4 regions of the Rhizobium sp. CB3060 genome follow, and region 1 is predicted to be linked to each of the others. Evidence: predicted binding sites of a transcription regulator. Region 1 holds the regulator's gene; each other region holds the start of a gene.
What was found. Region 1 encodes PhoB, which activates phosphate uptake and scavenging genes when phosphate is short. Its sites were predicted from a motif close to TGTCATNNANCTGTCAT; they were not measured.
Positions count from the first base shown of each region.

Region 2: N2601_RS27150 (alkaline phosphatase) is a predicted target of PhoB. The motif match lies at 1,092-1,108, and genes of this name have one in related genera.
Region 3: N2601_RS13575 (phospholipase C) is a predicted target of PhoB. The motif match lies at 1,746-1,762, and genes of this name have one in related genera.
Region 4: pstS (phosphate ABC transporter substrate-binding protein PstS) is a predicted target of PhoB. The motif match lies at 1,365-1,381, and genes of this name have one in related genera.

Region 1 is NZ_CP104158.1:135,001-138,099, reverse strand. It holds gene N2601_RS00700 (aspartate aminotransferase family protein) at 1-303, opposite strand, end outside; gene N2601_RS00695 (GcrA family cell cycle regulator) at 729-1,253, shown strand; gene phoB (phosphate regulon transcriptional regulator PhoB) at 1,353-2,036, opposite strand; gene phoU (phosphate signaling complex protein PhoU) at 2,069-2,782, opposite strand; gene pstB (phosphate ABC transporter ATP-binding protein PstB) at 2,834-3,099, opposite strand, start outside.
Region 2 is NZ_CP104159.1:1,691,219-1,694,317, forward strand. It holds gene N2601_RS27145 (DMT family transporter) at 1-781, opposite strand, end outside; gene N2601_RS27150 (alkaline phosphatase) at 1,165-2,919, shown strand; gene N2601_RS27155 (hypothetical protein) at 3,055-3,099, shown strand, end outside.
Region 3 is NZ_CP104158.1:2,800,113-2,803,211, forward strand. It holds gene N2601_RS13565 (WD40 repeat domain-containing protein) at 1-573, shown strand, start outside; gene cysE (serine O-acetyltransferase) at 590-1,405, shown strand; gene N2601_RS13575 (phospholipase C) at 1,853-3,099, shown strand, end outside.
Region 4 is NZ_CP104158.1:937,952-941,050, reverse strand. It holds gene pstC (phosphate ABC transporter permease subunit PstC) at 1-130, opposite strand, end outside; gene pstS (phosphate ABC transporter substrate-binding protein PstS) at 205-1,176, opposite strand; gene N2601_RS04660 (cupin domain-containing protein) at 1,503-1,847, opposite strand; gene N2601_RS04655 (O-acetylhomoserine aminocarboxypropyltransferase) at 1,882-3,099, opposite strand, start outside.

The DNA.
Region 1 (3,099 bases):
CGCCTCCGCACCGGAATTGGTGAAGAATACCTTATCGGCGAAGGTGGCCTCCGTCAGGCGCTTCGACAACTTCTCCTGGCCTGGCACCTCATAGAGGTTGGACAGGTGCCAGACCTTGTCGGCCTGCGACTTCAGCTCTGCAACCAGATGTGGATGGGCGTGGCCAAGCGAATTCACCGCGACGCCCGCGGCGAAATCGAGATAACGCTCGCCGGTCTCCGTGATCAGCCACACGCCCTCGCCTCGCTCGAACCGCAGCGGAGCACGCATATAGGTGTCATAAAGCGGCGCGGTTTCAGCCATGGCGCATTCTCCTCAATCACAACCTTTAGGGCCAATCGTTTCCTTCGAATGAAACGGGCCCGGAAAAATCAAAAATGCCGCCTTGCGGCGGCATGGGCACTATTGATGTTTTGCACTGCGATGTCAACAAAACTGGCGATTTAGCAGGTGCGGCAGAGCACCTCTCGATGGATGGCATGTCTTCGACAACTTATATTGCATAAATGCCACTCACGTATAGCAAGTTGGGGAAAACCTCGAAATCGATTCCTCAAGATTCCCGCGACTCTTGTCACGGAGTCAGCCTCACACTAGGTTAAAAACCAATTACTAGACTGCATGCGGCGGAACTAGTCACCACAATTTTAAAGCGTTTCACGCCTCGACCCAATTCGAGGCAATGGTGAGGGATTCTGCCATCAGAAACGCGATAGCGGAGACAGGGCATGAATTGGACAGACGAACGCGTCGAGAAGCTGAAAAAGCTGTGGTCCGAAGGTTTGAGCGCCAGCCAGATCGCGGCACAGCTCGGTGGTGTCAGCCGTAATGCCGTCATCGGCAAAGTGCATCGCTTGAGCCTGCCGGGCCGAGCGAAGGCCGGTGGTGCGGCAACCACAGCTCGAGCGCCGAAGCGCAATACCTCGGCCCCACGCGCGCCGAATTACGCCTCGCGCGTTGCAACCCGCACGGTTACCCGCCAGCAGGGTGCGACGATGCTCAAGGAAGAGGTCGAGATCGATACGGTCAGCGAAGTCGAATATCGTCCGGCCGCCAATGTGGTCGTTCCGATCTCGCGCCGCCTCGGCCTGACGGAGCTCACGGAGCGCACCTGCAAGTGGCCGGTCGGCGACCCGCTGAAGGAAGATTTTCACTTCTGCGGCAATGACAGCCCGGACTCTTCGCCGTACTGCACCTACCATCAGCGGCTGGCTTACCAGCCGGTGCATGACCGGCGCCGGGCCGCGCACTGAACCACACCAGACAAAGGAAAAACGGGCCGAAAGGCCCGTTTTCTGTTTCCGCCGCTATGTTGGATGGCCAATCGGGTTGCCCCGATCAGGCCTCCCCCATCAGGCCTCCATGGAATAACCCGCGCCGCGAACGGTGCGGATGACGTCCTGCATGTTGGAGAAATTCAGCGCCTTGCGCAGGCGGCCGACATGCACGTCGACGGTGCGTTCGTCGACATAGATATCATGCCCCCACACGCCGTCGAGCAACTGAGACCGAGAGAAGACGCGGCCGGGGGACGACATCAGGAATTCCAGAAGGCGGAATTCCGTCGGCCCCAACCGCACTTCACGGCTCTTTCGGTGGACGCGATGGGTTTCGCGGTCCAGTTCGATATCGCCGCAGCGCAGTACCGTGGACAGGACCTCCGGGCGGGCTCGGCGCAACATCGCCTTGACGCGGGCCATCAGTTCCGGCGTCGAGAACGGCTTGACGACATAGTCGTCCGCGCCGGTGGAAAGGCCGCGCACGCGCTCGCTTTCCTCGCCGCGAGCGGTGAGCATGATGATCGGCAGGCGCTCCGTCTCCGGCCGCATGCGCAGCCGACGGCAGAGCTCGATGCCGGACACGCCGGGGAGCATCCAATCGAGGATCAGAAGATCGGGGATGCGCTCCTGGAGGCGCAGCTCAGCTTCGTCGCCTCTCAGGATAGTGTCGACCTCGAAGCCCTCGGCCTCGAGGTTATAGCGCAGCAGAACGCTTAGCGCTTCCTCGTCTTCTACAACAGCAACTCTCGGAACCATGCGCCTCTGGTCTCCTTCTCTTGGTGTCTACTTTATTCCGTTACCGAACCGACGGTGTTGGCGGTATCGTCCTTCGGGCGCTCGCCTTCGGGCTGGGCACCGGTCGCCATGTAATAGATCGTCTCGGCGATGTTCGTGGCATGGTCGCCGATGCGCTCGATGTTCTTGGCGCAGAAAAGAAGATGCGTGCAGGTGGTGATGTTGCGCGGATCCTCCATCATGTAGGTCAGCATCTCGCGGAAGAGCGAGGTGTACATGGCGTCGATTTCCTCGTCGCGTTCGCGGATCGACACGGCCTTGTCAGGTAAACGGGTCGAGTAGACGTCGAGCACTTCCTTGAGCTGGACGAGCGCCAGTTCGGAGAGGTGTTCGATGCCGCGGGCGAGACGACGCGGAACGCCGGTGCCCTGCACGGCGATGACGCGCTTTGCGGTGTTCTTGCCGAGATCGCCGACGCGCTCCAGATCGGCGGCGATGCGGATGGAGCCCATGATTTCACGCAGGTCCGCAGCCATCGGCTGACGGCGGGCGATGGTGACGATCGCCTTGTCGCCGACTTCGCGCTCGGCGTGGTCGAGAATGACGTCATCGGAGATGACCTTCTGCGCAAGGCTGGCATCGCCGTTTACCAGGGCGCGGACGCTGTCGCTGACCATCTGCTCCGCCAGGCCGCCCATTTCGGAAATGCGGCGCGTCAGGAACTTCAGGTCTTCGTCGTAAGCGGAGAGAATGTGTGTTGAGACCATTTTTTTATCCTCTAGGTGAAAGATGTGAAAGGAACCGCGCGGGGAGCATCATCAGCCAAAACGGCCCATGATGTAATCCTGCGTGCGGTAATCATCGGGATTGGTGAACATCTTATCGGTATCGTTCTCCTCGACCAGATGGCCGAGATGAAACATTGCGGTACGTTGCGAAACGCGGGCTGCCTGCTGCATGGAATGCGTCACGATGACGATCGTGAAGTTTTCCCGCAGCTCATGAATGAGTTCCTCGACTTTGGCGGTGGCGATCGGATCGAGCGCGGAGCACGGCTCGTCCATGAGAATGACCTCGGGACTGA
Region 2 (3,099 bases), on a different replicon from region 1:
TGTAGCCCAGCACAATCGCCCAGAGCAGCAGCGTATATTGCAGCGGCGCGAGCAGCGATGCCGGTGCGAGCTTCAACGAGCGCGTGATGAGCAAATGCGCGCAAGAGGCTACGATACCGAGCAGCAGCATGCCGAGCCAATCGATGGGCGTCGCCGGCCGCCAATGGCCGATGCTCAAGACGATGCCGGTGGCAAGGGCGGCGATCGTCTGCCATGTCACGAGTGTCGTGTCGCTGGTCGAGCGCAGATAGCGGCTCATCACCAGCGTCAGTGCAAAGGCTAAGCTGCCCGCGAGACCGAAAAGCGACGGAAGCGACAGCATCGCCGTGGACGGACGCAGCGCGATGACGACGCCGGCGAAGCCGACCAGAACGGCTAGCCAACGGCGCCAGCCGATCTTTTCCCCAAGAAAGAAATGCGAAAGCGCCGCAACATAGATCGGCCCGGCCATGTAGAAGGTCATAACATCTGCGAGCGGCAGATAGGCGACGGCAGCGTAGAACAGGCCGACATCGCCAGTCGCCATGGCCACCCGCATGAACTGGAGGCCTTTCTGCTCGACGCGGAACAAGGCCATCGGCCCTTGTCTCACGATCATCGGTCCGAGCACGACAAAAGCTCCGAACGAGCGGATCACCAGCACCTGACCGACGGCAAAACTCGAGACCAGCCACTTGCCCATCGCATCGTTCAACGCAAAGAGCAGATCGCCGAGCAGCATCAGCACGACACCGGTCATGATCAGGTTTCCGGCATTGGCCACTGCTGTCTTGGTCTTCATTCCCCGAATCCTCGCAAAAACGGCCGCGCATGCGCGGCCAAATGCGGCTTCGACCTTAACGCTGCCGATGTCAAGTGCTGGCTTAAATACGACGGCTACAAGCGATCGGAGCGATGAATGAACCGGTCAGACAAGCCGACGGACAACCGCTACTACCGACCCGGCAACGTCGGAGACATGACTACTTCGCTGAAATAGTTGACGATTTCTGGAAAGTATCCTGGAATGGCGGTTTTCCATGCAGATGCTTCAGGCGACACCGATGCGGTGAGACTGATATCGCTGCAAGTCCAACCACTTACCTTCTGCCTGTCATTCGTGTGTCACGATCGCCCGCTAATCACGGCACTGTAACGTGACTTCACAAACGCGCGAGGATTCCCATGCGTAAAACCCTAATCGCTCTTGCCGCCGCCACCATGCTGGCCGGCGTTTCCCACGCAGCCACCGTCTATCCGCTCGATCGTGCAACGATCCTGGTCGGCTCGCCTTTCGACTTCAAGGTCGAGTTCGACGGCGCCATCAAGAAGGAAGACGTGAAGATCACCATCAACGGCCAGGACGCCAAGTCCGTTCTCGGCGCCGATTTCAATTTCGTGGCCGACGAGAAAGGCAAGGACGACAAGAGCCTCGGCTCTGCCGTTATTCTGCGCTCCGCCAAGATCGGCAAGGCAGGCACCTATAAGGTAGAAGTCAGCGCCGGCGGCCAGACGAAAGCCGTCACCTGGGACGTGTTCGGCACATCCGCGACCCCGAAGGCCAAGAACGTCATCTTCCTGCTCGGCGACGGCCTCTCCGTTGGCCATCGCACCGCTGCCCGCCTGATGTCCAGAGGCATGACCGAGGGCAAGGCGAATGGACGTCTCTTCATGGACGACCTCGATCACATGGCATTCATCGGCACATCGTCCACCAATGCGATCGCCACCGACAGCGCCAACACCATGTCGGCTTACATGACCGGCCACAAGACCGCGATCAATGCGCTTGGCGTCTATGCCGACCGCACGCCGGACTCGCTGGACGACCCGCGTGTCGAAAACATCGCTGAAGCGGTGCGCCGCCTGACCAAGAAATCGATCGGCGTCGTTTCCACTGCCGAAATCGAAGATGCCACACCGGCCGCCGTCATTTCCCATACGCGCAAGCGCGGCGACAAGGCTGAAATTGCCGCCATGTTCCTCAACACCAAGCCGGATGTTATCCTCGGTGGCGGCTCGGCCTATTTCCTGCCGAAGGACGTCCCGGGCTCCAAGCGCAAGGACGACAAGGACCTGGTCAAGACCTTCAAGGACGATGGCTACGCGCTGGCGACCGATAAGTCCGAGCTGACAGCCGCCGCCGGCACCAATACCGGCAAAATCCTGGGCCTCTTCCACACCGGCAACATGGACGTGACGCTGGATCGGGAATTCCTCAAGAAGGGCACGGTCGGCAAATTCCCGAACCAGCCCGGCCTCAAGGACATGGCCAAGGTCGCGCTTGATCAGCTTTCCAAGAATCCGGACGGCTTCTTCCTGATGATCGAGGGCGCCTCGATCGACAAGCAGGCTCACACGATGGACTGGGAGCGCTCGGTCTTCGAAACCATCGAATTCGACCAGGTTGTCGGCATGGCGCGCGAATTCGCCAAGACGCATCCCGATACGCTGATCGTCGTCACCGGCGACCATACGCATGGCGTTTCGGTCATCGGCACGGTCGATGACGAAAAGCCGGGCACGGACATGCGTGAGAAGGTGGGCGTCTACGCCGATGCCGGCTTCCCGAACTATGAGGACAAGGACGGCGACGGTTTCCCTGACAAGGTCGACGTGAGCCGCCGCCTCGCCATCTTCGCCAACAATTATCCGGACTATTACGAAACCTTCCGCCCGAAGATGGACGGTCCGTTTGAGCCGGCAATTCAAAACGAGAAGAAGGAATACGTCGCCAACAGCGCGTATAAGGATGTTCCCGGCGCCGTGCTTCGCGAAGGCAATCTGCCGCGCAATGCCGATACGGCCGTTCATGCCGTCGACGACGTCGTGCTGCAGGCAACAGGTCCGGGTTCGGAAGAGTTCAAGGGCTACATGGAAGAGAGCGACGTCTACCGCGTTCTCGCCGATACCTTTGCGCTCGGTGCAGAGACTATGTAATTTGCCAGAAACCTCCGGGCGGCATTGGCCGCCGGGAGGCCATTTCCGAGGAGGTGCGCGGTGGGCAACATTCTTTACGGTTCCGTTGTCAGTCGCCGCAGCCTGCTTGCGATGATCGGCCTGTCGCCATGGGTCATGACCGCAGGCCCCAGCCACGCCTCGCCCAGCGAACTCTCCTTC
Region 3 (3,099 bases), 1.4 Mb from region 1:
GTCGCGCGCTATAACGGCGTGTCGCTGCATTGGGTCGGGATGGCAGGGCAGCCGATCAATCTCGAATGGAAGGGCGCCCATACCGGGGTCACCTTCTCGCCCGACGGTCAGTTTGTCGTCACCACCATGCAGGAAAACGCCTTGCACGGCTGGAAGATGGATACGAAGCCCGGCGCCGAGGCCAGGCACATGCGCATGACCGGCTATCCCGCCAAGGTGAAATCGCTCTCCTGGTCCAACAAAGGCAAGTGGCTTGCCTCCTCCGGCGCACCGGCGGCGATCGTCTGGCCGTTTCAGGGCAAGGATGGCCCGATGGGCAAAGCGCCGCTGGAACTCGGCACACGCGGCAACATCATGGCGACCTCGGTCAAGTTTCATCCGGTGGAAGACATCCTGGCGATCGGCTTCATTGATGGCATGATCCTGGCGGTGCGCATTGGCGACTCCAAGGAAGCGCTCTTGCGCCGTCCAGGCAAAGGTGCGATCACCTCGATGAGCTGGAGCAAATCCGGCAAGCTGCTCGCCTTTGCCTCCGAAACCGGCGATTGCGGCGTGGTTGACGTTTCCGCTTGATCAGAAAGATATGGTTATGTCCCAGACAGGAACGGCAATCGCCGGACATTCCCCTGCCGCAGCCGGCAGCGTCTGGGACGTAATCCGCCATGAAGCGGCCGACCTCGCCGGCCGCGAGCCGACCTTGCGCCCGCTGCTCGCAGCGCAGATCATCGCGACGCAGTCGGATGCCGAAAGCCTCGCCAATGTCCTGGTCGCCCGGCTTTCCGTCGCCGGCATCGAAACCGACGCTCTTTTCGCCCTGTTTCATGATGTGCTGACGCGGCATGCCGCAATCCTCCAGGCGACGGAGGCCGATCTCGTCGCGGTCCGCACCCGCGATCCCGCCTGTACGACCTATCTGCATGCGCTCCTGAATCTCAAGGGCTTCCACGCCCTTCAGACCCACCGCATCGCCCACGCCCTCTGGACGGAGGGCCGGCCGGAAATCGCCAGTTGGCTTTCCAACCTGGCCTCGCTCGTCTTCGGCCCGGATATTCATCCGGCGGCGAGGATCGGCTCGTCCATCATGCTCGATCACGGCTCCGGCATTGTCATCGGCGAGACTGCCGTTATCGAGGATGAAGTCTCGATCCTGCAGAACGTCACGCTCGGCGGCACCGGCAAGGAAACCGGCGACCGGCACCCGAAAATCCGCCATGGCGTGATGATCGGCGCCGGCGCAAAGATCCTCGGCAACATCGAAGTCGGCGCCTTCAGCAAGGTCGCGGCCGGTAGCGTCGTGGTAAAGCCGGTACCGGCCCACTGCACCGTCGCCGGCGTTCCCGCGACCGTCGTTCGCATCCATCGCGCCGATGAGATACCGGCCGAGACGATGGATCAGAATATCTAGCTTTAGTCCCTGAACGTCAGTGGCCGCCTCGTCCTTCGAGGCTGCGCCCGACGGGCTACGCGCCTCAGGATGAGGCGGAGTGGGCTCGTCGTCACAGTAAAGTAGAGACCGAACGATAGCCCGTTGCGGCCGGAGCCAAAAGATCAGCCCTCACCCTGAGGCGGGAGCGAAGCGACCCTCGAAGGGCGGGGGCGGGTGGATCGCATCAATGTCAGCCGTGACATAAGGTAGCAGGATACGGGCATCCGCAACACCTGTCCGCGACCTCCTTTTTCATGTCAGCAAAAACAACCCTTTAGTTACGTCCTTCATGGGCAACGCCTCCCTCTCCCGCCGCCCCCTTCACGGAACTGTCATATGCGCTTGCTAGCCCGGCATGGTTCCTTCCGCCTCGGCGCGGCGCACCTTAAGCGTCGGGGCAAAGCCCCCACTCGAGAGGATATGGCAATGATCTGTCTTTCGCGTCGCGCTGCCCTTGCCGCCGGCAGCGCGCTTACTCTGATTTCGCTCTGTTCCACCGCCGGTGCCGCCGACAAGGCGCCGACGAATACCGCGACGCCGATCAAGCATCTGGTCGTCGTCTTCCAGGAAAACGTCTCCTTCGACCACTATTTCGCGACCTACCCCAAGGCCGCAAACGTCGACGGTGAGCCGGCATTCAAGGCCGCCGACAACACGCCGACCGATATCAACACGCTGGCCAATGCCGGTCTTCTCGACAGCAATCCGAATAAGACCAACGCGGCAAACGGAGCCGATGCGGCCGCCCCGTTCCGCCTCGACCGCACGCAGGCAGCGACCCAATCGCAGAACCACGGCTACACCGCCGAGCAGGCGGCCTACAACAACTTCGCCATGGACCTTTTCCCGGCCAATACCGGCAGGGGCACCAAGGGTGCTGCCGGCGCTTTCGGCACCAAGGGCCAGGTCATGGGCTATTATGACGGCAACACCGTCACGGCGCTCTGGAACTACGCTCAGCACTATGCCCTGAACGACAATTCCTTCTCCACCAATTTCGGCCCGTCGACCCCCGGCGCGCTGAACCTCATCTCCGGCCAGACCAACGGCGCCATCCTGCCGCCCGGCTATGCGCTGGAGAAGGACGGCACCTATTCCAAGGGCCGCATCGTGCCCGACGGCAATGGCGGCTGGACCGTCATCAGCGACTTCGATCCGACCGGCGATGTCTGCTCGGTCGGCCAGACAGGGCTGATGTACGGCAAGAACATTGGCGACATGCTGAACGAACACAACATCACCTGGGGCTTCTTCGAAGGCGGCTTCGACCTGACGCAGACGAACCCAGACGGCACGACGGGCTGCAAGCGTGCGACGACCTCAACCGTCACCCAGGTCAACAGCGCTGACTATATCCCGCATCACCAGCCGTTCCAGTACTACGCCTCGACCGCCAACCCGACGCATGCGCGCCCGTCCTCGGTCGCTGCAATCGGCACCACCGACGCAGCCAACCACCAGTATGATGTGACGGACTTCTACGCGGCCCTGAAGAACGGCAACATGCCGATCGTCAGCTTCCTGAAGGCGCCGGCATATCAGGACGGCCATGCCGGCTATTCTGATCCGCTCGACGAGCAGGAGTTCGTCACCCAGGTGGTCAACACCGTTCAGAATTCGCCGGACTGGAAAGACACCGCTATCATCGTCCTCTACGACGATTCCGACGGCTG
Region 4 (3,099 bases), 800 kb from region 1:
GCAGAAGCACGACGAGAGTAGCCGAGCCAAGCGTCATAAAATAGAAAATCCGATCCTGCATCCGGAATTTTCTGGTGCTGGCGGTGGTATCTATAGCCTGGAAGGCAGCCGTCTGAGTCGCGTCAGCCATCGATTTCCCCTTGTCCGTGACGAAAGGCGGACAGGGCTATACCCTGTCCGCCGCAACTTCTCACCCAGCACAAATTACTTCGTGCCGAAGTCCTTCTGCCAGGACTTCTCGACAATCTCGACGACATTGTCCGGGACTGCCAGATAAGACAGGGCGGTCGCGTCCTTCTGACCGTTCTGATAGGACCACTTGAAGAACTTCAGGGCCTCTTCGTTCTTAGCGGCATCGGCCGGCTTCTTGTAGAGCATAACCCAGGTCGAAGCGGCAATCGGCCAGCTCTTTTCGCCCGGCTGATTGGTGATGATCAGGTTGAAGTTCTTGGCATGAGCCCAATCGGCGTTGGAAGCAGCAGCCTTGAATGTATCGAGGCTAGGCTCGACAACCTTGCCGGCAGCATTCTTCATCTTCGCGAAACCGATATGGTTGGCGACGACGTAAGAATATTCAACGTAAGAGATCGAACCAGCCGTCTGGTTGACAGTGGTGGAAACGCCTTCGGAACCCTTGGCGCCAAAGCCGACCGGCCATTCAACTGCCGTGTTCGAACCAACCTTTTCTTTCCACTCCGGCGAAACCTTCGACAGGAAATCGGTGAAGTTGAAGGTCGTGCCCGAGCTGTCGGCGCGATAAACGACGGAGATCGCGGTGGAAGGCAGCTTCACGTCGGGGTTCAGGGCCTTGATGGCTGCATCGTCCCACTTGGCGACCTTGCCGAGGAAGATGTCGGCCAGCGTCTTGCCGTCGAGAACGAGTTCGCCCGGCTTTACGCCTTCAACGTTATAGGAAACGACGATACCGCCGGAGATCATCGGGAACTGGGCAATGCCGTTCTTCTCGAGGTCAGCGTCGCTCATCGGCTTATCCGAAGCGCCGAATACGATCGTCTTGTCGAGGAGCTGCTTGATGCCGGCGCCCGAACCGACCGACTGGTAGTTGACGACGTTGTTCGTCGCAGCCTTATAGCCTTCAGCCCACTTGGACATAACCGGCGCGATAAAGCTCGAGCCGGCGCCCGTGATGTCGGCAGCCGAGGCCGACACGGACATAGCCGCGATGAAGCCTGCAGTCAGGCAAAGCGAACGAAATTTCTGATTCAACATGATTGAACTCACTTCCTCAAGTGATGAATGGATGGCGAGCAGGATCTGAGCACGGAACGTCCCCATCGGTTCGTAACCCCCACCTCAATCTCCTGGCGACAGTGATGGCTCTAATCTCGCAGTGTTTCAGTTTGATGACAGTTTGGTGAAAGGCCAGTGACACAACTTGCGGCAATGAAAACGGCTATTTGCGCTGGCCGGCTAACAAATGCCTGCGCGCGTCCGAACGGCGCTGGCCGTCCTGATTTGATTCGACCGGCTTTGCGGCGCCGTCAGAGACGGATCACATAATCCTTTCGGGTGGTTTCAATGACTTCCCACGTCCCCTTAAAGCCGGGTCTCAGAATCATGCGATCGCCGGCACGCAGGTGAAAAGCCTCGCCATTTTCGGCAGTTACCACCGAGTAGCCGGAAAGGATATGGAAATACTCCCACTCGTCATAGACGATTCGCCATTTTCCGGGCGTTGCCTCCCATATGCCCGCGTAGAGGCCGCCATCAGCTTCCTCGACATTCCAGGTGCGGAACTTTGGCGCCCCGGAAACGATGCGATCGTCGGCGGGAGCACCGGTTTCCGGCTCGACGCCTTCGGGGTCCAATCGTAAATACGTTGTCATAAATCTTCCGTCCCGATCTGGAAACGCTTCCGTGTCATGCCTTCGCCAGCGCCTGCTCAAGGTCGGCGATGATGTCCTTGACGTCCTCGATGCCGATCGACAGGCGCACCACATCCGGACCGGCGCCGGCTGCGATTTTCTGCTCGTCGGTGAGCTGCTTGTGCGTCGTCGAGGCAGGGTGGATGACCAGGGAGCGCGTGTCGCCGATATTGGCGAGATGGGAAAAGAGCTCCAGGCCTTCCACAAATCCCTTGCCCGCTTCATATCCGCCCTTCAACCCGAAAGTGAAGACGGAACCCGCCCCCTTGGGCGAATAGCGCTGTTGCAGCGGATGGTTCGGGTCGTCCTCAAGGCCGGCATAGTTCACCCAGGCCACCTTGTCCTGCCCTTTCAGCCAGCGGGCGACGGCGATCGCATTGTCGGAATGGCGCTGCATGCGCAGCGGCAACGTCTCGATGCCCGTAAGGATCAAGAAGGCATTGAAGGGGGAGATGGCAGGGCCGAGATCGCGCAGGCCGAGGACGCGGCAGGCGATGGCGAAAGCGAAATTGCCGAAGGTGGCGTGCAGCACGATGCCGTTATATTCCGGCCTCGGCGTCGACAGCATCGGATAATTGTCTGACGCGGACCAGTCGAAGGTGCCGCCATCGATGATCATGCCGCCCATGGAATTGCCGTGGCCGCCCATGAATTTGGTCAACGAATGGATGACGATGTCGGCGCCATGCTCCAACGGCCGGATGAGATAGGGGCTGGCCATTGTATTGTCGACGATCAGCGGCAGGCCGTGCCGGCGGGCAACGGCGGCGATCGCCTCGATGTCGACGAAGGTACCGCCGGGATTGGCGAGGCTTTCAATGAAGATGCCGCGGGTGCGGCTGTCGATCTGTGTCTCGAACGTGGCCGGATCGGCGGAGTCGGCCCAGCGCACATGCCAATCGAAATTCTGGAAGGAGTGGCCGAACTGATTGATCGAGCCACCGTAGAGCTGCCTGGCGGCGACGAAATTGTCGCCCGGCTGCATGATGGTGTGAAAGACGAGCATCTGAGCAGCATGACCAGAGGCGACGGCGAGGCCGGCCGTGCCGCCTTCGAGGGCTGCCACCCGTTCCTCGAGTACGGCCTGGGTCGGGTTCATGATACGCGTGTAAATATTGCCGAACTGCTGCAGCCCGAAGAGTGCGGCGGCGTGGTCCGCATCCTGAAAGACGAAGGAGGTCGTCTGATAGATCGGTGTCGCGCGGGCGCCCGT